DNA from 2 places in the Paenibacillus sp. ClWae2A genome. Region 2 is predicted to be linked to the other one. Evidence: riboswitches for the same ligand, from Rfam matches in the RefSeq annotation. Region 2 holds a riboswitch; the other holds the start of a gene.
What was found. A riboswitch is a leader RNA that binds a small molecule or an ion and turns the genes downstream of it on or off. The one in region 2 is predicted to bind glycine.

Region 1 (12,148 bases), on a different contig from region 2:
ATTCATGATGGGTGGGTAAGACATTAGAAAAAATCCTCCTGAAGCATACATACAATAGAGCTTTGCATGTTTTGCTTAAAGAGGATTTTGATCTACGATAACCAAGTGCGTAATGGATTATTCAGATTTCTTTTTTTGCAAAATACATCATGCCGATTCCAATAAAAATAACAGCACTGCCTCCGACAACTGCCAGCATTGTCATCAGTGGTACATTATAGGCTCCGAAACCTCCCCCATCCATTGGTGTCATCAGAATCATCGGTTGTGCCCATGGATAATACGGCCCATATGTAGCCGAGTTTACGATAAGAATATTCGGCACTGTCAGTGCAAAATTCAGCGCGAGCGGTGCGGCAAAGCTGCTCCACACCAGGGAAACAAACATCTGCAAGGCAGACAAGGGTACACAGGCCAGCAACCCAAGCAGCAGTTTGCTCGCCAAGAATCCCCAAGGTACCGGCATCGTAATGCCGTGAACCATGCCTGCCAGCAGAATGGACATCAGCAACAATACTTGCGTACCCGCCAGAAGCATGAGTACAATCGTCAGCTTACCTGCATATACACCTGAACGTGTGAGTGGCAAAACCAGCATCTGTTTCCACCCTCCCCCTGCATGTTCGAAACGGCAGACAAAGGACGTAAACACACCAGTCAGCATCGGTAACAATAACAATCCGTGCAGGAAAACCATCGTGGTCATCAATACCTGCCAATTCCCCGATGGCGTGGACAACAGTCCGATGAGCAGCGCAATGAGTGGACTCAGCAGAATCAGGAGCCATATGGGTGACTTGCCCATTTTCAATCGTTCAGCGGACAAAATTCGGAAGTACGTTGTCGCAAAGCTCATATCAGGCCACATCCTTCCGGCTAAAATGCACCATACCTATCAACAGGATCAATATCCCAAGACCTGCTCCCATGCCTGCATAGAGGTATGGATTGGGCCCATTCCAGGCCATCTGTGCCCATGCGAGCGGAAAGCTCGGTGAGATACTGAGCGAGAACATGCCCGTTATCGCGAGAACGATGCCCAGGGTGACGGGAAGCGCCTGATTTTTGTTAACCATCGTAAGCCACAACTCCAGTGACAACACCGGAAGTGCACCAGCCAAAGGCAATAGCCCCAGCTTGATCGCATGTGTCCAAGGGATCTCACTGGCATGGAATCCGAGGATCAGACCCAGACCTACAATTCCTGCGGTTAGCAGCAGGCAGGAGATCACCAGCAGCACACAAGCAAGCAAGAACTTGGCTAAATACACGGCTGGTCTGGAAATCGGCATCGCGAGCAACTGTTTCCACGATCCCTGTTCATGCTCAACATTAGCAATCATGGAGCTGAGAATGGTTGCTCCCAGCATCAGAGACAAGGGCACAAAGACAACCACATTGCCCAATAATCCGCCCCACAGGTTATCTGCATACTGCTCTTTCAGATAGTCCAACCGTAAGCCAAAATTAAGCGCCTGCATCGCTGTCAATCCAAGAGGGGCCAGAAAGACAAGAAACCAGATCCCTTTCCCCCGAATCTTGAGCCAGTCTGACGATAATGCACGCCCGGTCATATGGAAGCCCCCTCGCCAATGACCCGCATGAACAGATCTTCCAGCGACTGACGCTGTTCCTCTACACGATACACATCATGATCCTGCTCAATTAATCGGCGCACAAGCAGTGCCACTGAACTGTTATCCATATAAGGGAACGTTAACGCAGATCCTTGTCGCTGGCCAAATTGCCCCTGTTCTCTCGCCAGCTTCATAGCCTCTTCCGGCTCGGAAACCGTTAACCGGATAGAGCTACCCGTCTGACTATGCAGACTTGCGATGGTATCCTGAAGCACCATCTTGCCTTCACGGATAATACCAACGCGGCTTGCCATCTGTTCGACTTCACTCAGCAAGTGGCTGGAAACCAGAACGGTAATGCCATGTTCCAGAGGCATGCGTTTGATCAGTTCCCGAATCTCCTGAATGCCGGCAGGATCAAGCCCATTCGTTGGCTCGTCCAGAATCAGCAGCTCCGGTTCACCCAGTAAAGCGCTGGCAATCCCCAGACGTTGCTTCATCCCAAGGGAATACCCCTTCACTGAACGTTTGGCATCCTTAGTAAGATCTACAATGGATAGCACTTCAGCAATTCTTGATTTCGGGACATTGATAATGCGGCGCAAGGTTTCCAGATTCTCTACTGCGTTCAGATGTCCGTAATAGGACGGGTATTCGACCAATGAGCCCACACGGCGCAGAATATCCATGCGATCCTTGCGGATATCCTTGTCAAAGATACGGATCACGCCTTTGGTTGGTTTAATTAAGCCGAGAAGCATGCGAATCGTTGTTGTTTTGCCGGCACCGTTGGGACCGAGGAAGCCGTAAATATCTCCCTTTTTAATATGCAGATCAAGTTCACGGACCGCTGCACGGTCCCGGTATGTTTTCCATAAATTCGCCGTTTGAATAATATTTTCACTCACTGTATGATCACCTCGGAACTATCGTAACCTTCCAAGGTTAAAGCCAAAGTAGTCTCTAGTTTAAGTTTAGTTTAAAAAAGCTATCTCAGCGGTTGGTTGTTTCCACTGTTTCCCTTACCACTGTAGATATATGTCTGGACACCCGCATCGGAACTGTCTACCCGCTTGCGCAGTCCCATCTCACGAATCAACAGATCTACAATGGATAAGCCCAGACCTGTGCCTTTGGTGTCGGAATCCTGTTGCATTCCCGGACCCCGATCCTGAATAACGATGGCTGTCTCACCCTGAATCTCCTGGGTCGATATGCCAATATACTTCCCGCTGGCAGCATGTCGGATCACGTTCTGGAACAGATTATCGAGAATACGGCGCATGCCCTGTTCATCCATATGCCAGATCAGCGGTTCCTCTGGCAGGTCAATATCAATTTCAAATTGCTCTTTCTCCCAGACCGGGTACCAGGCCGCCGCCGTTTCCCTGACAATCCGCAGCATATCTTTCTCTTCCAGCTTCAGCGTATATTTCCCGCTTGTGAGCAAATTGTAGGATAACATGTTGTCAATGAGCCCACCGAGGTCCTCCATCTTCGATTCCATGCGATGTAATGAACGGTCACCTTGCTCGCTCAGCTCTTCCTTGTGCAAAGCATGCATATGTCCACGAATCACCGTTAGCGGGGTACGCAGATCATGGGAGAGCCCGGCAATGAGACGTTTGCGTAATTGTTCTTCCTCGCGTTCACGCTGGCGGCTGTTGGACAGTTGATACACCATCTGGTTAAATGATTCCTCCAGTTGACCAATTTCGTCTGACCGGCGGATATCTACCGGAAGCGGGATGCCCTCCTTGCCCGTGGTCATCATGGCCGTCTGCAAACGAATAAGTCGTTTGCGAATGCGTGCGAAGAAGAGAATCGACATCATGATGAAGCTCAGAAAGATGATGATCATGACAATGCCGAGATACAGGAGCTCCATCGGCCAGTTACTCTGTGTCATTTGCAGAAGTGATCGGGGCACTTCAATGATCATGAAGCCCTGTCCTTTGTCCTGTTCAGCCCCGCCAATATATGCAACTACAGTCAATGGATCGCGAAAGGAAGCTTCTTTCATGAATTGTATTGTGTTGTTCACATTCCATATGGCTGGAATTCGAGTCTCTGCCGTTTGCCCGGAGTCCAGTGACCATCTCAATGTTGTGTCTGTCCTGCCGTCCGGGGATGTGGATTTCTGAATGGTTACACCCTCACCACCGATAATGAAGAGGGTTTCACCGTTAGCATTCACACGATACATGGAAGATTTGGGATAAGATGCATGTAATTGCTCCAAACGGGCCTTAATTTCCTCATCTGAAGCACCATCTAGATTTTCTGCTTCACGCGACCAGAGGTTACTGATCCGGGTAACATCACCATAGGGTGCCGTTTGATTCGTATTTGTGTTATTCACCACGACCACATAAATGATGGATATGATCGGCAGAACGACGGGCACGAATAATACGGCCGCCAGAATCAGGATGATATATCTGGACATCAAGGACCGCCCAAAGCGTAGCTTGCCCTGCTTGGTTTGCTTATGCTTAGGATCTATGCGCGGTTCTCCTTTCCATTCTCCATTCATCGTCTTCCTTGCTCTGAACCGTCGGATCATGGCTTCTTCACACGATATCCCACACCGCGGACCGTCTGAATAACGACCGGATTGGCCGGATCAAGCTCCAGCTTTTCGCGTAGATGTCGAATATGTACCATCAAAGTCTTGTCTCCATCCAGATAGGGCTCGTTCCAGACGGCTTCATAGATCTGCTCTTTGGTTCGAATCATGCCCATATGTCGTAGCAGATAGGCGAAGATGTGGAACTGTTTTCCCGATAAAACAATCTCATCCCCCGTCTCCTCATTGACGATCCGGTTGTCCTTCTCATAGATGGAGAGATGATCCAGCTTCAGAGCTGAATCCGATGAGACCGCAGTTCCCGCCTTACGCAGTTGGACCTCAATTCGCGCTGCCAATTCATCGGGATGAAATGGTTTGGTGACATAGTCATCGGCAAAATCAAGACCATGCAATTTGTCGTCAATGGACGTTCTGGCCGAGAGCATGACAATGGGCACGGCGGGATGTTCTTTTTTCAGTCGCTGGCCCACCGTAAATCCATCCAGCCCGGGCAGCATGACATCCAGAATAATGAGTGAGCAACCAACAGCAGCCTCCGCTGCACCTTCGCCACTGCCCAGCCATACCACCTCATAACCGCGCTCCTCCAGATCGGCTCTGACCCAAGTCGCAATTTCCGTATCATCTTCAATATATAACAGTTTGGTTTTCATCCGAATATTCGTTTCCTTTCTGTCCCCATTGGGTTAATGATATATCTGAGCATCATCATAATAAAAGCTGTCTATAACATATGGATTCATGTCTTGTTGAAACAATGTTGAATTCCTATACGTGACCACACATGCTAATTATAACTTATCCATTAACGTGGAGGATTGTTATATCAATCAAGTCTACCAAGTACATATCAGTTCTACACCTGACGGGAGGAATTTCATTATGCTGCTGGAAGCCATCTATCATCAACCGAAACGAAACTGGGCCTATGCCTATGACCAAGATACAATCCACCTGCGCCTGCGTGCCAAAAAGAATGATCTGACCGAGGTACATGCCCTGACCGGGGATAAATATGCGTGGGATGCAACCAAAGCGCTGGTTCCCTTAACGAAGTTCACCTCTGACTCCATGTTCGATTATTACGAGGGTGAGGTGAAACCTCCCTACCACCGATTGAAGTACACTTTTCTGCTCAAAAACGGAGACGAACAGATCTGGATGACCGAGACGGACTTCCAGAAAGAAGAACCGGACGATCCGGGTCGTATGTTCCAGTTCCCTTATATTCATGCCGGAGCTGTATTCACACCCCCTGCATGGGTTAAGGATGCCGTGTTCTATCAAATTTTTCCAGAACGATTTGCCAACGGCAACCCGGATATTAGTCCAGAAAAGGTAGAGCCGTGGGGTGGCGAGCCGACACCTTTCAATTTCTTCGGCGGTGACCTTCAGGGCGTGATCGACCACCTGGATTACATCAGCGATCTTGGCATTAATGCGATCTACTTCACACCCATCTTCGAAGCCACCACCAATCACAAATACGATACCGAAGACTACCTGCGGGTAGATCGGCATTTTGGTGATGCAGATACCGTGAAACGACTTGTCGAGCTGTGCCATGCACGTGGAATTCGCGTACTTCTGGATGCTGTGTTCAACCATTCCGGGAAGACATTTGCGCCGTTTGTGGATGTGCAGAAGAACGGAGAACAATCCAAATACAAGGACTGGTTCCATGTACATGAATTCCCGCTGGACGTGAAGGAAGGCATTCCTACCTATGAGACCTTCGGATTCGAAGCGCACATGCCAAAGCTGAATACGGAGAATGCCGAGGTGAAGGCCTATCTGCTGGAGGTTGCCGAGTACTGGATCAAGGAAGTGGGTGCGGACGGATGGCGACTGGATGTGGCAGACGAAGTGGATGATGCATTCTGGCGTGATTTCCGCCGTGTAGTCAAAGCCGCTAATCCGGATGCCTATATTCTGGGGGAAGTATGGAACGAGTCTTCTTCCTGGCTGCAAGGCGACCAGTTCGATGCGTCTATGAACTATCCGTTTACCGATGCCGTGAATGCTTTCTTTGTGAAAAATACGATGCACGCCGAACAGTTCGCGAACTCCATCGGGCGACAGTTGTCCCGTTACCCGCTTCAGGCCAGCGAAGTGGCGTTTAATTTGCTGGACAGCCACGATACCCCGCGGCTGCTCACGCTGTGTGAAGGTGACCAGCGCAAGATGAAGCTGGCTGCGTTGTTCCAGTTCAGTTATATGGGTGCTCCGTGCATCTATTACGGAGACGAGATTGGCATGGACGGCGAACATGATCCGGGCTGCCGTAAATGCATGGAATGGGATGAAGCGAAGCAGGACCGAGAGCTGTTCGACTTTTATCAGAAACTGATCGCCCTGCGTCATGCTCATCCTGCCCTGCGTGCAGAAGGCACCGTTCGTTTCTTGCAGGCTCGTCCTGATGGCAGCCAACTGGTATTTGAGCGGCAAAATGAGGAGGAACGCATTCTGGTTCTGTTCAATCGATCAGAAGAGACGGCTATTGTCGAGCTGGAGGCTGGTGACGAGGAATGGACCGAGTTATTCGGCGGAAACCATCGTACCGCCAAGGAAGATGGCGTGCTCGCCATTGAACTGCCCGCGTATGGATATGCCGTACTGAGTACTAGTCTCACATAAACACCAAGATGTATTTGCTTTTATGCAAGACCGGACATGGGTGCACTTCATCGGAATATAAAAACCAAATAGGCGCTCACAGACCTGTTCCGGATCTGATGAGTGCCTATTTGATTTTGACGTTATTCATTATGACCATGGATTACTCTGGCTGAACCAGCTGTTCCTTGAGCAACTGGATGGTGGCCTCATATTGTACAAGCCCCACTTGCAGACACAGACGCTGTGCAGGCGAAATGTGTTCACCGAATTCTTCCATCTGGCGCTGAAGTTCAGCATATAACAATTCCTTGCGCTTCAACTGGGTCGAGATCCAACCCGTTACGGTATCTTCATCCGCCAACTCTCCGAAGTACAAACGCATCAGAAAATCAGAACGAAATACCTCAGCTTCCAAAGGACTCATTAAATAGGCGTGAAATTGCGCTGCTCCTTCAGGGGTCAATGAATACACGTTCTTATCAGGTTTCCCTTCCTGCTTCACCGATTCCTTAGTCAGCAATCCTGACTTTTCCATCTTCGCAAGTGTAGGATATATGGTGCCAAAGCTGGCATCAAAGAAAAATGAAAAATATTGTTCAAAGTACTGCTTGATCTCGTATCCGGAACTTGGCTGATTGTGCAGTATTCCGAGGATGACATGCTGCGTGTTCATCGGTGTACCGCTCCTTTCCATTCCCCTTAACGTATCACAATCAGTACCCCTTGTTCAATGATCAGATGACGAAACGGTTGCTTTCAGTGCAACAGGCACAGCAGCAGGCTGGTCCTCCCTACGAGCTTCAGAACGTACCGGGCCGGAGCGTCTGATCCAGGTGCAAAGCGCACCCAGAGTCAGTGTTACACCACCGATTACGGCGAGCAACATCGCATCCCGGCCGATTCCGTTTCCTCCGAGCACAAGGTTCATCATCCCTTCTACAGCATAAGTCGCTGGGAGATAATGACCGATAAATTGGTAGAACTCAGGCATTACATCTCGCGGAATCGTTGATCCCGAGGACAGCATAAGCAGAGGTAACAGCGCACTGTTTAACCAAGCTCCAGCATTGCCAAGCAACAGCAAACTCAATTGAGCCATGAATAGAAAAGATATGGTGATTAGTAACTGGAACAGCCATAACATGAACCAACCGTCTGCTGATGATACCCCCATAATGTGCATCATACCCGAGCCAACGAGCGAAACGATAAATGCCGCACCAAGATTAACGATGTTACGTGCCCAGAAGCGCTCCCATTTCCCTGCCCTGCCACTCAGTTCACCAGAAACCTTTTGCAGATTCATGGTTAGCAACATCGCTCCGGTAAACGTAGCCGTTACAATCAACATCGGTACCATCGAGGAAGCAAAATTATCAACAGGATTCTGCCGCTCCACCTCTGCCTCAACACGTGAAGATAACCCCAGCGCCAACGCATCGGCCTGATCAGCAGTCATACCGGATTGATTCAGCACTCCGTGAATAGCCTCCTGTTGTACTTCACGGTTCAATGTCGCTGTAACTTGTGCGGCTACGTTCTGCATCACACTTTTCACGGTAGCCACATTCGATTCGTTCATCACATACTTAACTGCCATCGGCTTCGACAAGTCTTCTGCCTGCTGCATGAAACCTGATGGAATCTCAATGATCATGTATACATCCCGGTCCGTTAACATCTGTCTCGCTTCTTGTATCGATTCAGATGGTTTGATCTCGAAATTCAGACCCGCTGCCAAAGACTCGGCCAAAGGCTCAGCTGCAGCCCCGTCTTCATTCACAATAGTTACAGCTAGCTCAGTCATTCTCTCATTAACGTGATCGTATCCACTAAGCCAGATGATGTTAAAAAACACCTGAAACAGCACGGCCGTAATTAAACCCACAATAGTAGCTCCATTTTTCAAAAACAGCAGACTCGTCTGGATAATTCCTTTCATTCTATCCATCTCCTTTAGTTTTGTTTCGCCTTATATATATCAAGTTGATATATAACATTTGTTAATATATCAACTTGATATATAGATCGTCAATATTTTTATTTTTCTTTGTTGGATAAAGACAAAAAAAGCCGATACCTCTCTTCACTAGGAAGATTGGTATCGGCTTTTCATATCACGCAGGGAGCTCTACTTCAACTGTAATAATCAAGGCTCAAGGTTCCACGGGTTAGCGTTAGATTTAATTCATATCAATCCCTGTTACACCTTAGGTTCTACATCATTTCCAGCAGGGGACTTTGGCTCAGGCTCGGCACGCTTTGCCTTTGGTTTAGCCAGCTTCTGCATCATTTTGCGGCCTGTTGGCGTTTGGGCCAACCCGCCCTGGGCTGTCTCCCGGTGGCGGCTCGGCATCGCACTGCCTACTTCCAGCATGACGTCGATGACTTCATCTGACGGAATGGCACTACGCACTCCGGCCAGGGCCATGTCAGCCGCAGCCAGCGCCGTAACTGCACCCAGTCCATTACGGACGATGCACGGAATTTCAACGAGGCCTGCGACCGGATCGCAGATCAGGCCCAGTGTATTTTTTAACGCCAAGCCTACGGCATGAACGACCTGCTCCGGTGTACCTCCACGCAGTTCAACCATGGCACCCGCAGCCATGCCAATCGCGGAACCCACTTCCGCCTGACAGCCACCTTCCGCACCTGAGATAAATGAATTGTTGGCAATAACATAACCAATTGCTCCCGCACAGAACAACCCGTTCACCAAATGTTCGTCCGTCCAGCCAAACCGCTCCTGTGAACTGATAAACACACCCGGGATAATGCCGCAGGAACCTGCCGTTGGTGTTGCCACAATCCGGCCCATGGAGGCATTCACTTCAGATACACACAGGGCATACGCCATGGCAAGTGCGGAAGCATCACCTGAGCAAGTCTCACCCTTGCGAATGTACTCGGCCATTTTTTTACCGTCTCCACCTGTTAATCCACTGCGTGATGTTGTATCTTCCGTTAACCCTTTGCGTACCGCTTCCTTCATCACCTGATAATATTCAGACATCTGCTTCACAACATCCGCTTCCGGTGTATTGGTCTCCTGAACCTGCTCCTCGATCATTAGCTGAGCGATGGTTTTGGATTCTGCTGTACAGATCGTATTCAGCTCGTGCAAATGTTTAAACCGCATCCGAATCAACTCCTCTCTTCAAATCGATAACACGAATGTCCAGCACATGGTCCAGCTCCTTTAGACGCTTGAGCATATCAGGATTAGGCACACCATCCATTTCCATCGCGGTAAGTGCTTCGCCATCACGGGCTTTCCGGTCCACCTGCATATAGCCGATGTTAACCCCGGATGAACTGATCGTGGACGTTACCGACGCAAGCACCCCTGCTTTGTCTGCATGCCGCAGAACAAGTGTCGGAAACTCACCACTAATCTGAACACGAAAATCATTCATCGAATGCACCGATACACTACCACCACCAATGGATGCACCGATCAAGGAGCAGGCACGTTCTCCATGCCACAACTCAATTTTGACCGTATTTGGATGAGGAGCAGGCAGGCCACTTGTATAAAACTCAACCTCCATGCCCGCTTCCTCTGCGTATCGCTCCGCATCCGGGATACGTGGATCGTCTGTGACATAGTCCAGCAGACCGCCGATCAGTGCCAGATCTGTTCCGTGCCCCTGATACGTATCAGCGAATGAACCGTATAACGTCAGCCGGGCACGTTCAGGCGTACACCCTAGCCACTGACGAGCAATTCTCCCTAACCTTGCTGCTCCAGCTGTATGTGAACTTGAAGGCCCCGTCATCGACGGACCAATAATTGAGAAAACATCTTTAAATCGCACCTTGTAACCCTCCATTAATAATCATGATTCATATTTGTAAAATGTATTCGTCATTTCGATCCAGGAGTTCCATCCACAATGTCCCTTATTTTGGATATGATGACATCAAAAAAGGACAGCAGAAGGCCTTAGGCCCTCTCTCTGTCCTCGATACCTGAGAGTTTCACGATCAGCAGTGTCTCACGACAAGGTGCACTGCCTGTGGTTACAGACAAGGTCACCGGAATGACTGATCATATACCCCTTGGGTGGCGCAGTTCGCGCACTCTCCAGAGTTGCGTCCAACGATGGTACATTTACCTGAGAGATTAACCACTGCACCGGGTGCGCAGCAGCTTGCTCCTTCGGTGCCTGAACACTAGCCATTTTGCTCAGCTAACTCAGGTCTCTCCCGCTCGTTATCATCCGCTGTATTATCTTAATTTGATTCTTAATCGGAATGGTACATTTCTAAATTTTTGATCGTGTATACCCATAGAGTAATGTACAATATCATATATGTCAACAAAAGTAACGTGTAATTACCATAAGTCCAATGTCTATTTTAACTGAAGCGAATAGCATTCACATTTCTCACTTCCGCTGAGGCACTCGTGACGTTGCTGGTTGTCGTAAATTCAATACTTATCGTATATGCGTTAGTCGTTGTCGCAGGAGAAGTATCCACGTAAGTGTTAGAAGAAAGAAACCTCAACGTTCCCGCAGCATTCCCGGTCCTTGAGAGTTGCAATTGATTAATTAGAACTCCGTTACGCCTCAGGTTAATGTTATACGCAATACTCCAGTTAGACCCTACAACTACTGCTACTTGTGTACTATTATCGATTTTAACGCGTTGACCTGCCACCACGGGTACATTGAGGGTCTGAATGGTTGTTTCACCGGTCAATGGAAGAGGCAACGCCGTTGTCTGACTATCAGCAAACAGGGAAGAATCTGCAGGAGCAGCTGCTGCTGTCGATCCGGTAGCTCCTGTTGCACCAGTGGCCCCGGTCGCTCCCGTTGCTCCCGTTACACCAGCTGTCCCGGCTGTTCCCGTCACGCCTGTCGCTCCTGTAGCCCCAGTGGTTCCGGTCGCTCCCGTTGCTCCGGTTACACCAGCCGTCCCGGTTGTTCCCGTCACGCCTGTCGCTCCTGTAACCCCAGTGGCTCCGGTCGCTCCCGTTGCTCCGGTTACACCAGCCGTCCCGGTTGTTCCCGTCACGCCTGTCGCTCCTGTAACCCCAGTGGCTCCGGTCGCTCCCGTTACGCCTGTCGGACCTGTAACTCCAGTGAATCCGGTTGCTCCCGTTACACCTGTATCGCCAGCGACTCCGGTCGTTCCCGTTGCACCTGTCACACCAGTGACTCCTGTCGTCCCTGTCACGCCCGTCGCACCTGTAACACCAGTGACTCCGGTCGTTCCCGTTACGCCTGTCGCACCTGTAACTCCAGTGAATCCGGTTGCTCCCGTTGCACCTGTCACACCAGTGACTCCGGTCGCTCCCGTTACGCCTGTCGGACCTGTAACTCCAGTGACTCCGGTCGCTCCCGTTACA
Region 2 (12,148 bases):
TCTCCTTATTGTCCCACAAGCTGGATGTCTCCACACCTGAAGTGTACACGGAGCAAGGGGTTCCGGTTATTGCTGACGGCGTAGCGATTATCAAGGTTGGAGGTGCTGTAGAGGATGTTGCTACGGCAGCTGAGCAATTCATCGGTAAACCTGTAGAAGCGCTGAGAAGCGAAGCACAGGAAGTACTGGAGGGGCATTTGCGGGCCATCCTCGGTACAATGACGGTGGAAGAAGTATATCGGAACCGGGATCGGTTTGCGCAAGAGGTTCAAGGTGTAGCAGCTAGAGATCTGAAGAAAATGGGCCTTCAAATTGTTTCATTTACCATCAAGGATGTTCGTGACAAACAGGGTTACCTGGATGCTCTCGGTAAACCGAGAATTGCGGCAGTGAAGCGGGATGCCGAGATAGCTGAAGCGGAAGCGATGCGTGATGCACGTATTCAGAAGGCCAATGCGGAAGAGCAGGGTCAAAAAGCAGAGTTGCTGCGGGATACCAATATCGCTGAGGCAGCCAAAGAGAAAGAACTGAAAGTAGCCACGTTTAAGCGGGATCAGGATACAGCCAAAGCGGAAGCCGATCAGGCTTACCATATCCATGAAGCGCGAGCGAGACAGACCGTTGTGGAAGAAGAAATGAAGGTTGAACTCGTTCGTAAAGAACGTGAGATCGATCTCCAGGAAAAAGAAATCGTCGTACGTGAGAAGCAATATGATGCTGAAGTGAAGAAAAAGGCAGAAGCGGATCGTTATGCGGTGGAGCAGGCTGCCGAGGCCGATAAAGCCAAAAGAATGCGTGAAGCCGATGCTGTACAGTATTCGATCGAAACACATGCCAAAGCAACAGCTGAACAGAAGCGACTTGAAGGTCAGGCCATGGCGGATGCGGAACTTGCCAAAGGTACAGCGGATGCAGAAGTTATTCGTTTGCGTGGTCTTGCCGAAGCAGAAGCGAAGGAAAAACTGGCAGAGGCGTTCCAGAAGTTTGGCGAAGCGGCTGTACTCGATATCATTGTCAAAATGCTGCCTGAACTGGCTGGCAAAATTGCAGAGCCAATTGCATCGATTGATAAACTGACGGTGGTAGATACAGGTAAAGGTGAAGGTGCAGCGCGAGTGAGTAACTATGTTACTGAACTTATGGCGACCGCTCCAGAGATGCTCAAGAGTGTATCCGGCATCGATGTAGAGCAGCTGATTAAAGGCCTTACCAAGTCTAAAACACCTGCGCCAGTTGCCATTCAACAGAGCGAAGCTGTTACAACTCCTTCTATAATCGACAAGATTGTGGAAAGAGCTGGAGTTGACGAGTAAGAAGCACTTCGAATCTTGCATGGTTGCTCTATTGACCTTAAGGCGAATTTTTGTTACTTTTTAAGCGAGACGTCCGGCGCGGTTTGCCCGCTCCGGGTGTCTTTTCGTTCGTAACAGGGTGTGACTTAATCACACCTAAGATGGTGTGAAAAAAGAGGTGCAAACAATGAGCAGCTTGCATGTAGATAAAGCGCTAAATAATAATGTAATCATTGCACAGCATCCTGAACACGGGGAAGTCGTTGTTATTGGTAAAGGCATTGGCTTTAACCGAAAACCGAGTGATCACATTCCATTGATGGCTGTGGAGAAAATGTTCATTTTGACAAACCAGCAGGAGCAAGAGCAGTACAAACAGCTTCTTCCACAGGTGGATGAAGCACTGATCGAGATTATTAACGAAGTTATTACGTATATTGCAGAGCGTACGGACGTTCCTCTGAATGAACATATCCATATTGCATTAACCGATCACATTTCTTTCGCGTTAAAACGCAAGGAGCAGGGCATTATCATACAAAATCCATTTTTATATGAAACCCGCGAGATTTATCCTGAAGAATATCGAATGGGAGAATACGCTGTTCGTTTGATCAAAGAGAGAATGGGCGTAGATCTGGGGATGGACGAGATTGGTTTTGTTGCCCTCCATATCTATAGCGCAATGACCAATCAAAATATATCCCAGGTACGTGAACATTCACAATTGATCACTGATTTGGTGAACCTGGTGTCTGATCAACTCGATTATTCGTTTGAAACGGAATCGCTTGATTACTCTCGTTTGCTGACTCATCTTCGTTTCGCCCTTGAGCGTGTTCGCCGTGGAGACAAAGTGGAAGAGCTTCATAAGTTGGATTCCCTGCTTAAGTTGGAGTATCCCGAAATGTACTCGCTTGCATGGAAACTGACCAAAGTAATGGAGAAAAGACTGAAACTGCCGGTTTATCCTGCGGAGGTAGGTTATCTGACCATTCATCTGCAAAGGCTGAATCAACGGAAGGAAGAAGAGAATAAGTGAGATCATTCCAGTGATGGAATGAAGAATTTATTTTTTTGGTGTAAAGGCTTGCAATAGATTAGAACTGGTGCTACAATGGTTTCCGTAATCAAGCAACTGAATAAACATAAGCGACGTGTTACTGACTCGATCAGGCATGAGTTAATTAAAGTGTGATTGTTCTTTCCTTGTACAGGGTATGCTATACCCCAAGGTTGGCACAGTTTACTTTATTAATTCATGCCTTTTTTTGTGTTCCCTTGCTTGCATAACAACATACAACTTAGACGAAAGGGAGAAACGACGCGATGTTCAAAAAGCTTTTTGGTGTATTGCAAAGAGTAGGTAAAGCTCTCATGTTACCTGTAGCCATTCTACCTGCGGCAGGTTTGCTGCTCGGAATCGGTAACATGCTGGTTAATCCAGATTTCTTGCAATATGTAACGGCGCTCGACACCCCTTGGGTGAACTCGATCGCAACAATTATGATGAACGCAGGTCAGATCGTATTCGATAATCTGGCATTGCTGTTCGCCGTCGGTGTAGCCGTCGGATTGGCCGGTGGCGAAGGCGTTGCAGGTCTCGCAGCGATCATCGGTTATCTGGTCATGAACGTCACACTGGGCACCGCGGTAGGGGTTACTCCGGCAATGATCGGCGAAGTACCGGGTTATGCCAGCATCTTGGGTATCCCGACATTAAGTACAGGCGTGTTCGGAGGTATTATCATAGGTATTGCCGCCGCGCTTTGTTACAATCGATTTTTCAAAATCGAACTGCCGTCTTACCTCGGTTTCTTTGCAGGTAAACGTTTTGTTCCGATTATCACTTCGGTTGTATCCCTCTTAATCGGGTTGCTTCTGGTGATTATCTGGCCACCGATTCAAAATGGATTGAATGCTGTGTCTCACTTCATGGTAGATACAAGCCCGACATTGTCGGCATTCATCTTCGGAGTTGTAGAACGGTCATTAATTCCGTTTGGTCTTCACCACATTTTCTACTCCCCATTCTGGTTTGAGTTCGGTGAGTATGTGAACAAAGCTGGAGATGTCATCCGTGGTGACCAGCAAATCTTCTTCAATCAATTGCGTGACGGTGTGAACCTCACAGCGGGAACATTCCAAGTTGGTAAATTCCCGTTCATGATGTTTGGTTTGCCAGCGGCCGCACTTGCGATGTACCATGAAGCAAGACCAGAACACAAAAAGTATGTTGCAGGTATCATGGGTTCAGCTGCGCTGACCTCGTTCCTGACAGGGATCACAGAACCACTTGAATTCTCGTTCCTGTTTGTAGCACCAATCCTGTTTGCAGTACACTGTATCTTTGCGGGTTTGTCTTTCATGACCATGCAAATTCTGGGTGTAAAGATCGGTATGACCTTCTCCGGTGGGTTCATTGACTTCCTGATCTTCGGGATTATTCCGAACCGTACACCTTGGTGGGACGTGATTATTGTCGGATTGATTCTTGCGGTGATCTATTACTTCGGTTTCCGGTTTATCATTCGCAAATTCAATCTCAAAACACCTGGACGAGAGGATGCAACGCCTGAAACCGAATCTGGCGGAGGCTCTGGTTCAACGGATGATCTGCCCCATAACATTCTCGAAGCCTTTGGTGGCAAAGAGAATATCAAACATCTGGACGCTTGTATTACTCGTTTGCGGATTGAAGTTAATGAGAAATCCAATGTGAAAAAAGATCGTTTGAAACAATTGGGTGCATCTGGTGTACTTGAAGTGGGTAATAATGTTCAAGCCATCTTCGGAACACGTTCCGACACGATCAAATCTCAGATGCAGGATATTATTGCAGGACGAACACCAGCACCAACGCCAGCAGCTGCCAAACCAACTCCAGAAGAGGAGAAGGCACAAGGTGAGCAAGGCGAGCGCATCGTTGCTGAGGATATCGTCATGCCAGTCAATGGTGAATTGCTGGACATTACAAACGTACCTGATCCGGTATTTGCTGAGAAAATGACAGGTGATGGGTTCGCAATTTTGCCACATGATGGTACGATAACTTCTCCTGTGTATGGTAAAGTGTTTAATGTATTTCCAAGCAAACATGCCGTGGGCATTATGTCCGATGGTGGCAAGGAAGTGCTTGTTCATATAGGTGTTAATACGGTGAAGCTGAAGGGTCAAGGCTTTAACGTACTGGTACAGGAAGGTGATCTGGTATCAGCTGGTCAGCCGATTATGGAAGTGGATCTGGAGTATGTCAAAGCAAACGCTCCTTCGATCATTTCACCAGTTATTTTCACCAACCTGCCAGAGGGCTCCACGGTAACCCTGAAGAAGAGTGGAGTGCTGAAAGTTGGCGATCAGCCAATCATTGAGATAAAATAAGAAGTGTTACGACGATGGCAAGCAAGTGTAAATATATGCAATGCCTAAACCAAACTACTGAAAGTGAGATGATTGTAATGCAACAAACATTCAGAATTACAGACGAAGATGGTATCCACGCACGTCCGGCGACAGCCCTGGTTAATACAGCAAACAAATTCAAAGGTGCAGAATCCTTTGCAGAAGCTAACGGTAAAAAAGTAACTTTGAAATCCATCCTGGGTGTTCTTTCCCTCGGATTGGAACAAGGCGACACTATCAGCATCATCGTTGAAGGCGAAGGCGAAGCTGAAGCTCTTCAAGCTTTGACTGACGTTATGGTTAACGAAGGGTTGGGCGAAATTAATGCTTAATGTCTCCGGGATCGCGGCTTCGGCGGGTATTGCTATCGCCAAGGCGTTTATCTTGGAGCATCCTGACTACTCTGTAGAAAAACGCCAAATTAACGACGTTGACGCAGAGATCGCAAAACTCGACTCAGCTCTGGGTAAATCCCAGGCTGAGCTCGAGGCGATCAAAGAGCGCACTTTACAAGAGCTTGGCGAGAAAAAAGCTGAAATTTTTGCTTCGCATTTGCTCATTCTGAATGACCCGGAACTGATTGATCCGGTTAAAGCTAGAATTGCAGATGACATGATCAATGCAGAATTTGCTTTGAACGAAACGGCATCGCAATTTATCTCCATGTTTGAGAACATGAAGAGTGCATATTTGCAGGAACGTGCAGCAGATATGCGTGACGTTACCAAACGTGTGCTAAATCACTTGCTTGGTATCGACTTCATGAGTCCGGCTGAGATCAATGAAGAAGTGATCGTGCTTGCGGAGGATCTGACACCTTCCGACACGGCTCAATTGAATCGCCAATTTGTTAAAGGTTTTGCAACCAACATCGGTGGACGTACTTCTCACTCGGCGATCATGGCTCGCTCACTTGAAATTCCGGCTGTCGTTGGTACCAAGGACATCTTGGCTCAAGCGAAACAAGGCGATATGATCATTGTTGACGGTCTGGATGGTCACGTACTGGTTAACCCTACTGATGAAGTTATTACTGAATACCGTGCCAAACAGGAACAGTATGATGCACAACGTGCAGAGTGGAGAAAACTTCGTGATGAGCCAACGGTAACGGTGGACAATGTTCATGTTGAACTTGCAGCCAACATCGGTACGCCAAATGATGTAACGGGTGTTCTGGAAAACGGTGGCGAGGCTGTAGGTCTGTACCGTACCGAGTTCTTGTACATGGGCAGAGACAAGCTTCCTTCCGAAGACATTCAGTATAATGCTTACAAAGCGGTACTTGAAAAAATGGAAGGTAAACCTGTCGTTGTTCGTACACTCGACATCGGTGGAGACAAAGAGCTTCCATACCTGGATCTGCCAAAAGAAATGAATCCATTCCTCGGCTTCCGCGCAGTTCGTCTGTGTCTGGACCGTCTGGATATCTTCCGTACACAATTGCGTGCATTGCTGCGTGCAAGCGTACATGGAAACCTGCGTGTCATGTTCCCAATGATCGCAACACTCGGTGAATTCCGTGAAGCAAAAGCTGTCTTGCTCGAAGAGAAAGAGAAGCTTGTTGCTGAAGGTATTGCTGTTTCTGACAGCATTCAACTCGGAATCATGGTCGAAATTCCTTCGACTGCAGTTCTGGCGGATCAGTTTGCCAAAGAAGTGGATTTCTTCAGTATTGGAACGAACGATCTGATTCAATACACAATGGCTGCTGACCGTATGAACGAAAGAGTAGCGTATCTGTACCAACCTTACAACCCAGCCATTTTGCGTTTGGTTAAAATGGTTATCGATGCAGCGCATCGTGAAGGCAAATGGGTTGGCATGTGTGGTGAGATGGCAGGAGACGAAACCGCAATTCCATTGTTGCTTGGTCTTGGATTGGATGAGTTCAGCATGAGCGCAACTTCCATTCTGCCAGCTCGTAGTCAGATCACCAAACTGTCCCGTGCGGATATGCAGGAACTGGCTGCTAAAGCTCTGGATATGCAAACGGCTGAACAAGTCGTTGAATTGGTTCAAAGCATTAAAGCGTAATTTTGCCGGGGTTTCCTCCGGATTTGAGGTTTTTCTTTTTCCGATAATGAGCTGCATTGATGCAGCGATTTTGCCGGTATCCGCGATTCATGTGGGTATCGGCTTTTTTTGTTATGAACAGGATAATGTGATTCGGACACTGGTATACATCGGACTATAGCTTGCCTTCGTTTGAGACATGTTCTAACAGGATGATGGTGAGCTGTAAGAGTGGCATCTTTAAAGGGGAAGGCAACACAAAAAGCTCTTGCTGATTGGAACCTCAGCAAGAGCTTTCGTATTAACAATGATTTAATTAACTGCAAGCGCAGTTCAGTACAGGTTTGCGGGCTGCGGTAGTCTCATCAAGACGAGTGACCGGTGTACCATAAGGTGCGTTCAGTACCAACTCAGGTGTCTCTTCCGCTTCTTTGGCAATCCGTATCATCGTATCGATGAACCCATCCAGCGTTTCTTTGCTTTCGGTTTCTGTCGGTTCGATCATGATGCATTCCTCCACGTTGAGCGGGAAGTACACTGTAGGCGGGTGATATCCAAAATCAAGCAATCGTTTGGCAACATCCAGTGTACGCACACCATATTGTTTCAATCCCCGACCAGACATAACGAATTCATGTTTGCATACACCTGGATATGGAATCTCGTAGTAAGGTGCGAGACGGGCCATCATATAGTTAGCATTGAGTACCGCACACTCAGATACACGGCGCAATCCTTCCGGTCCATAGGTGCGAATGTAGGCATAGGCACGTACCAAAATACCGAAGTTGCCGTAGTAGGCTTTCACCCGGCCAATGGATTGATCGCCTTCACGATCGAATGCATACATACCATCATCATTTTTGATCACCATCGGTTTAGGCAGGAAGGGGATCAAACGGCTCTTCACACCGACTGGTCCGGCGCCAGGTCCACCACCGCCATGAGGTGTACTCATCGTTTTGTGCAAGTTCAGATGCACCACGTCAAAGCCCATATCACCCGGACGAGTAATGCCCATAATGGCATTGGAGTTGGCTCCGTCGTAATACAACAAACCACCAGCCTGGTGTACGATGGATGCAATCTCCTGAATGTCTTTCTCGAACAAACCAAGTGTATTCGGGTTCGTCAGCATCAATGCTGCTGTATCCGAACCAACGGCTGCACGGAGTGCGTCCAGATCGACCAGTCCATCTGCACGGGATGGAATCGTCACAGTTTCAAATCCTGCAACGGTTGCACTTGCAGGGTTGGTCCCGTGAGAAGAATCGGGTACGATGACTTTGGTACGTTGTTCACCACGACCTTCGTGGTAGGCACGGATCATCATAAGTCCAGTCCATTCTCCATGGGCACCAGCGGCTGGTTGCAGGGTTACAGCGTCCATACCTGTCAGACCTGCAAGGTCGTTTTGCAACGTATATAACAGTTCAAGTGAACCTTGAATGCTGGATTCATGCTGGTACGGATGGATTTTGGCAAAACCGTTATAACGTGCAACATCCTCATTAATCTTTGGATTGTATTTCATTGTACAAGAGCCCAGTGGATAGAATCCGTTATCTACACCGAAGTTACGACGGGACAGCGCAGTATAGTGTCGAATAACATCTACCTCGAACACTTCCGGCAGTGCTGCTGCTTCCGAACGGAGCATTTCCCGGGGAATCAACGTATCGGCAGCCTGACGAGGAACGTCACATTCTGGCAAGGAATAAGCGACACGCCCAGGGCTGCTGAGTTCAAAAATCAATGATTGTTCCGGAGCAGGAGATAAGGTTTGCGTACTACATGTTGTAACAGTCTCAGGTTGAACCGAATTGGAGACAGAGGTACCTGTTTCCGACTGTCCTTGTACCGATGTTGTCGTTGTCGTCGTCGTTTCCTGAGTCACAGCGATCCCTCCAATGCACGTGCGAATTCGTCAATCTCTTCCTTAGTGCGCCGTTCCGTAACAGCCATCAGCATATGTCCGGCAAGCTCCGGATAATCACGTCCGAGTTCGTAGCCACCAATAAAGCCTGCATCCAGCAGTTTCAACTGAAGAGTATCCAAGTCTGTTCCTTCAGGAAGCTTAATAACAAACTCATTAAATGTTGGTGCATTAAAAGTAAGGCTAACTCCAGGAATCGCAGTTAATGTATTGAGGGTGTAATGACTCTTTTGCAAATTCAGATCCGCGACATCGATCATGCCCTGTTTACCCATGATGGACATGTACACAGATGCGCTGAGTGCAAGCAAAGCTTGGTTGGAACAGATGTTGGAGGTCGCCTTTTCGCGGCGGATATGCTGCTCACGTGCTTGCAGTGTGAGTACAAATCCACGTTTGCCATTGCGATCGGTTGTCTGGCCTACAATTCGGCCAGGAATTCGGCGCATATGAGGCTGGGATACGGCGAAATATCCGCATGTCGGGCCGCCGAGTGAAGCGGCGATACCGAGGGGCTGCGCATCGCCAACAACGATGTCGGCACCCAGCTTGCCTGGGGCTTCCAGCAGACCCAGCGATAGCGGGTTAGCACTTACAACGAGCAGGCCTTTGTGCGCATGCGCGAGGTCAGCCGCTTGTTTTACATTTTCCACAGCACCAAAGAAGTTTGGACTCTGGATCATGACAGCAGCGGTATCGTCCGATATGGCAGCTTGCAGGGCATCCCAATCAGTGGCTCCATCCTTATAACCAATCTCGACAATTTCGAGGCTCAATCCATGCGCATACGCCTGCAATACCTGACGGGCTTCCGGATGAACGGTACGGGATACGATAAGCTGTTTGCGACGTGTTGCTGCTGCGGCCAGATTACCGGCTTCTGCAAAGGCAGTTGCGCCGTCATACATGCTGGCATTGGCTACAGCCATACCTGTTAATTCACAGATGTAGGATTGAAATTCGAAAATGGCCTGTAGTTCACCTTGGCTGATCTCAGGCTGATAAGGTGTGTAGGCAGTGTAGAACTCGGAACGGGAAATGACATGATTGATGACGGAAGGAACATGATGATCATATATGCCTGCGCCGAGGAAGCTGGCGTGTGTTTCGAAATTGGCGTTGGCACCAGCTTGTTTGGACATGTGACGTGTCAGTGCATATTCATCGAGTTTGGAGGATACAGGCAGCTCTCCCTGATAACGGATCTCTTTTGGAATGTCCTGAAACAGTTCCTCCAGCGTATCCACACCGATGGTTGCGAGCATGGCGCTCTGATCTTGCTCAGTCATGGGAATGTAACGGTGCTTGCTCATGCTTGGTCAGCTCCTTGAGTAGGTGTCTTTGACGTACGTGTCCGTTTATGAAAAGGGGTCTTCACGACCTCGGCTTTTAGTTTCTTGCCGCGGATCTCAATCTCAAGCGGGGTTCCCAGCGCAGCGTATTTACTGTCGATGAGAGCAAGCCCCAGATTACGCTTCAATGTAGGTGATTGTGTGCCTGTAGTAACTTCGCCAATCTGTACGCCTTCGGCGTAAATCGGATAATGAGGGCGGGGAATACCGCGCTCCAGCACTTCGATGCCGACCAATTTGCGGGCAGGCCCGTCATTTTTTTGCTGTAACAAGGCTTCGTGTCCGATAAAAGGTCCCGCATTCAGCTTCACAAACATACCTACGCCAGCTTCGAGTGGAGAGATGGTTGCCGACAATTCCTGTCCATACAGGGGGAGCCTTGCTTCAAAGCGCAGTGTATCCCGGGCACCAAGTCCGGTTGGTACGAGTCCGTGACCTTCACCGGCTTGCATTAATCCATTCCACACCGCAGCAGCCTGGTCCGCAGGTACATATAGTTCAAAGCCGTCCTCACCGGTATAACCGGTACGGGACAACAGTAATTTAACGCCGCATACCTCTGCCTGCTGTACAAAATGGAAAGGCTCAATCGAGGATACATCCGTATCTGTAACTTTCCCGATAATGTCTACAGCCAGTGGTCCTTGCAAGGCGAGCAGCGCCGTCTGCTCCGAATCGTTGGTCATGCTCACGCCAGGGATCAAGTGCTCTTGCAGCCACGCCCAATCCTTGTCGATGTTAGAGGCGTTAACAACGAGCATATAATGCTGATCTTCCAGCTTATACACGAGCAGATCATCCACCACACCGCCATCTGGGTAACACATCAGGGTGTACTGGGCTTGACCCGGAACGAGCGTGGTCACATCATTGGTCATCATTTGTTGCAAAAAAACTTCAGCCTGCTCACCCTGTACTGTGAATTCGCCCATATGGGATACATCAAACAGTCCAGCACGCTCACGCACCGCTTCATGTTCTTTCTGGATTCCGCTAAATTGTACCGGAAGCTCCCAGCCTCCAAAATCAATGCACCGTACGCCTTCGTATTGCTGATAGAGTGGGAAGAGTGGTGTTCTAAGCAAATCGGACATCAAATCACCTCGTCATGGGCCGTCAGCCGGCCGGATATACAATCGTGGATCAATGAACCAGGGTATTTTTAAATTTTTCAGCAGAGATTTTTAGTAGATAAGTATGGTAAGGCAGCTATGGCAGCGCTGATCTGAATCCTGTTTTTCGTTTTTTGGGAAAAAGGAAAAGGACAGGCCAAAGAATCGGCATGCCAAGTAGCACGCTGTATTCTAAGGCTCTGTCCCTTGTACCTGAGAGTTACCCCGCTGCCTTGTGCAGCAGGTTTCCCCTTGGGTGATCATAACGCCCGCTCAGGGCGAATAGATGCTCTCCAGAGTTGCGTCCCGTAAAAGTCCTTTTGCCTGAGAGATTCACCCCCGCTTATCGGTGGTTTACTCCTTCGGCGTTACCTCATGTACATCCCGAATCGGGTGTCACGGGTAATCTCTCCCTTTACATTCATCCGCGGGTATAACATAGTCCAATAAACACATTTACTCCTCTCATTAAAACGTGAATCCACTACCGATGTCAAGAACGATGTCATAGATCATAACTAAAAACCGAATATTTAATTTATCTTAAATGTTATTGTTCGTGTATTTAAAAAGACTACGCTTACTATTCTAATATTCACCAGTATATGAAGAAAGAGTGTAATCGGGTTACAGGATTTAGAGGTGATCAATAAATAAATTGTGAGGTATCTTGACATTTGAATCAAAAATATCATACGCTATGTTCTGGGAAAAAGGTTAAGGTCAAAGAACGCATGCACTCATTTAATGAAAAGCGAGGCGGATATCGATGAGCGAATTGAAAAGTGATTTCCTGTACAGTGAAGAGCACGAATGGGTGCAAACCGTAGGGGAGGATACTGTACGTATTGGCATTACCGAGTTCGCGCAGCATCAGCTGGGTGACATTGTGTTTGTGGAATTGCCTGACCTTGAAACCAATGTAAAAGCAGAGGACAGCATTGGAACGATCGAATCGGTCAAAACGGTTTCGGACTTGTTTTCTCCCGTCACTGGTTCAATTATTGCAGTGAATGATTCGTTGCAGGACTCCCCTGA

Region 1: another riboswitch for glycine. It lies ahead of sdaAB (L-serine ammonia-lyase, iron-sulfur-dependent subunit beta); the one in region 2 lies ahead of gcvT (glycine cleavage system aminomethyltransferase GcvT).

What each region holds. Positions count from the first base shown of each region.
Region 1 covers NZ_JAULSQ010000013.1:165,957-178,104, forward strand. The annotation lists gene QVE09_RS26630 (acyltransferase) at 1-27, shown strand, start outside; gene QVE09_RS26635 (ABC transporter permease) at 122-856, opposite strand; gene QVE09_RS26640 (ABC transporter permease) at 858-1,574, opposite strand; gene QVE09_RS26645 (ABC transporter ATP-binding protein) at 1,571-2,485, opposite strand; gene QVE09_RS26650 (HAMP domain-containing sensor histidine kinase) at 2,566-4,026, opposite strand; gene QVE09_RS26655 (response regulator transcription factor) at 4,140-4,823, opposite strand; gene QVE09_RS26660 (alpha-glycosidase) at 5,053-6,807, shown strand; gene QVE09_RS26665 (helix-turn-helix transcriptional regulator) at 6,950-7,462, opposite strand; gene QVE09_RS26670 (YhgE/Pip domain-containing protein) at 7,517-8,731, opposite strand; gene sdaAA (L-serine ammonia-lyase, iron-sulfur-dependent, subunit alpha) at 8,993-9,931, opposite strand; gene sdaAB (L-serine ammonia-lyase, iron-sulfur-dependent subunit beta) at 9,921-10,610, opposite strand; glycine riboswitch at 10,750-10,885, opposite strand; glycine riboswitch at 10,890-11,014, opposite strand; partial or broken gene QVE09_RS26685 (collagen-like triple helix repeat-containing protein) at 11,155-12,148, opposite strand, start outside.
Region 2 covers NZ_JAULSQ010000008.1:82,595-94,742, forward strand. The annotation lists gene QVE09_RS21635 (flotillin lipid rafts scaffold protein FloT) at 1-1,313, shown strand, start outside; gene glcT (glucose PTS transporter transcription antiterminator GlcT) at 1,480-2,334, shown strand; gene ptsG (glucose-specific PTS transporter subunit IIBC) at 2,622-4,673, shown strand; gene QVE09_RS21650 (HPr family phosphocarrier protein) at 4,751-5,026, shown strand; gene ptsP (phosphoenolpyruvate--protein phosphotransferase) at 5,019-6,731, shown strand; gene gcvPB (aminomethyl-transferring glycine dehydrogenase subunit GcvPB) at 7,027-8,466, opposite strand; gene gcvPA (aminomethyl-transferring glycine dehydrogenase subunit GcvPA) at 8,604-9,959, opposite strand; gene gcvT (glycine cleavage system aminomethyltransferase GcvT) at 9,956-11,092, opposite strand; glycine riboswitch at 11,309-11,409, opposite strand; glycine riboswitch at 11,413-11,535, opposite strand; gene gcvH (glycine cleavage system protein GcvH) at 11,880-12,148, shown strand, end outside.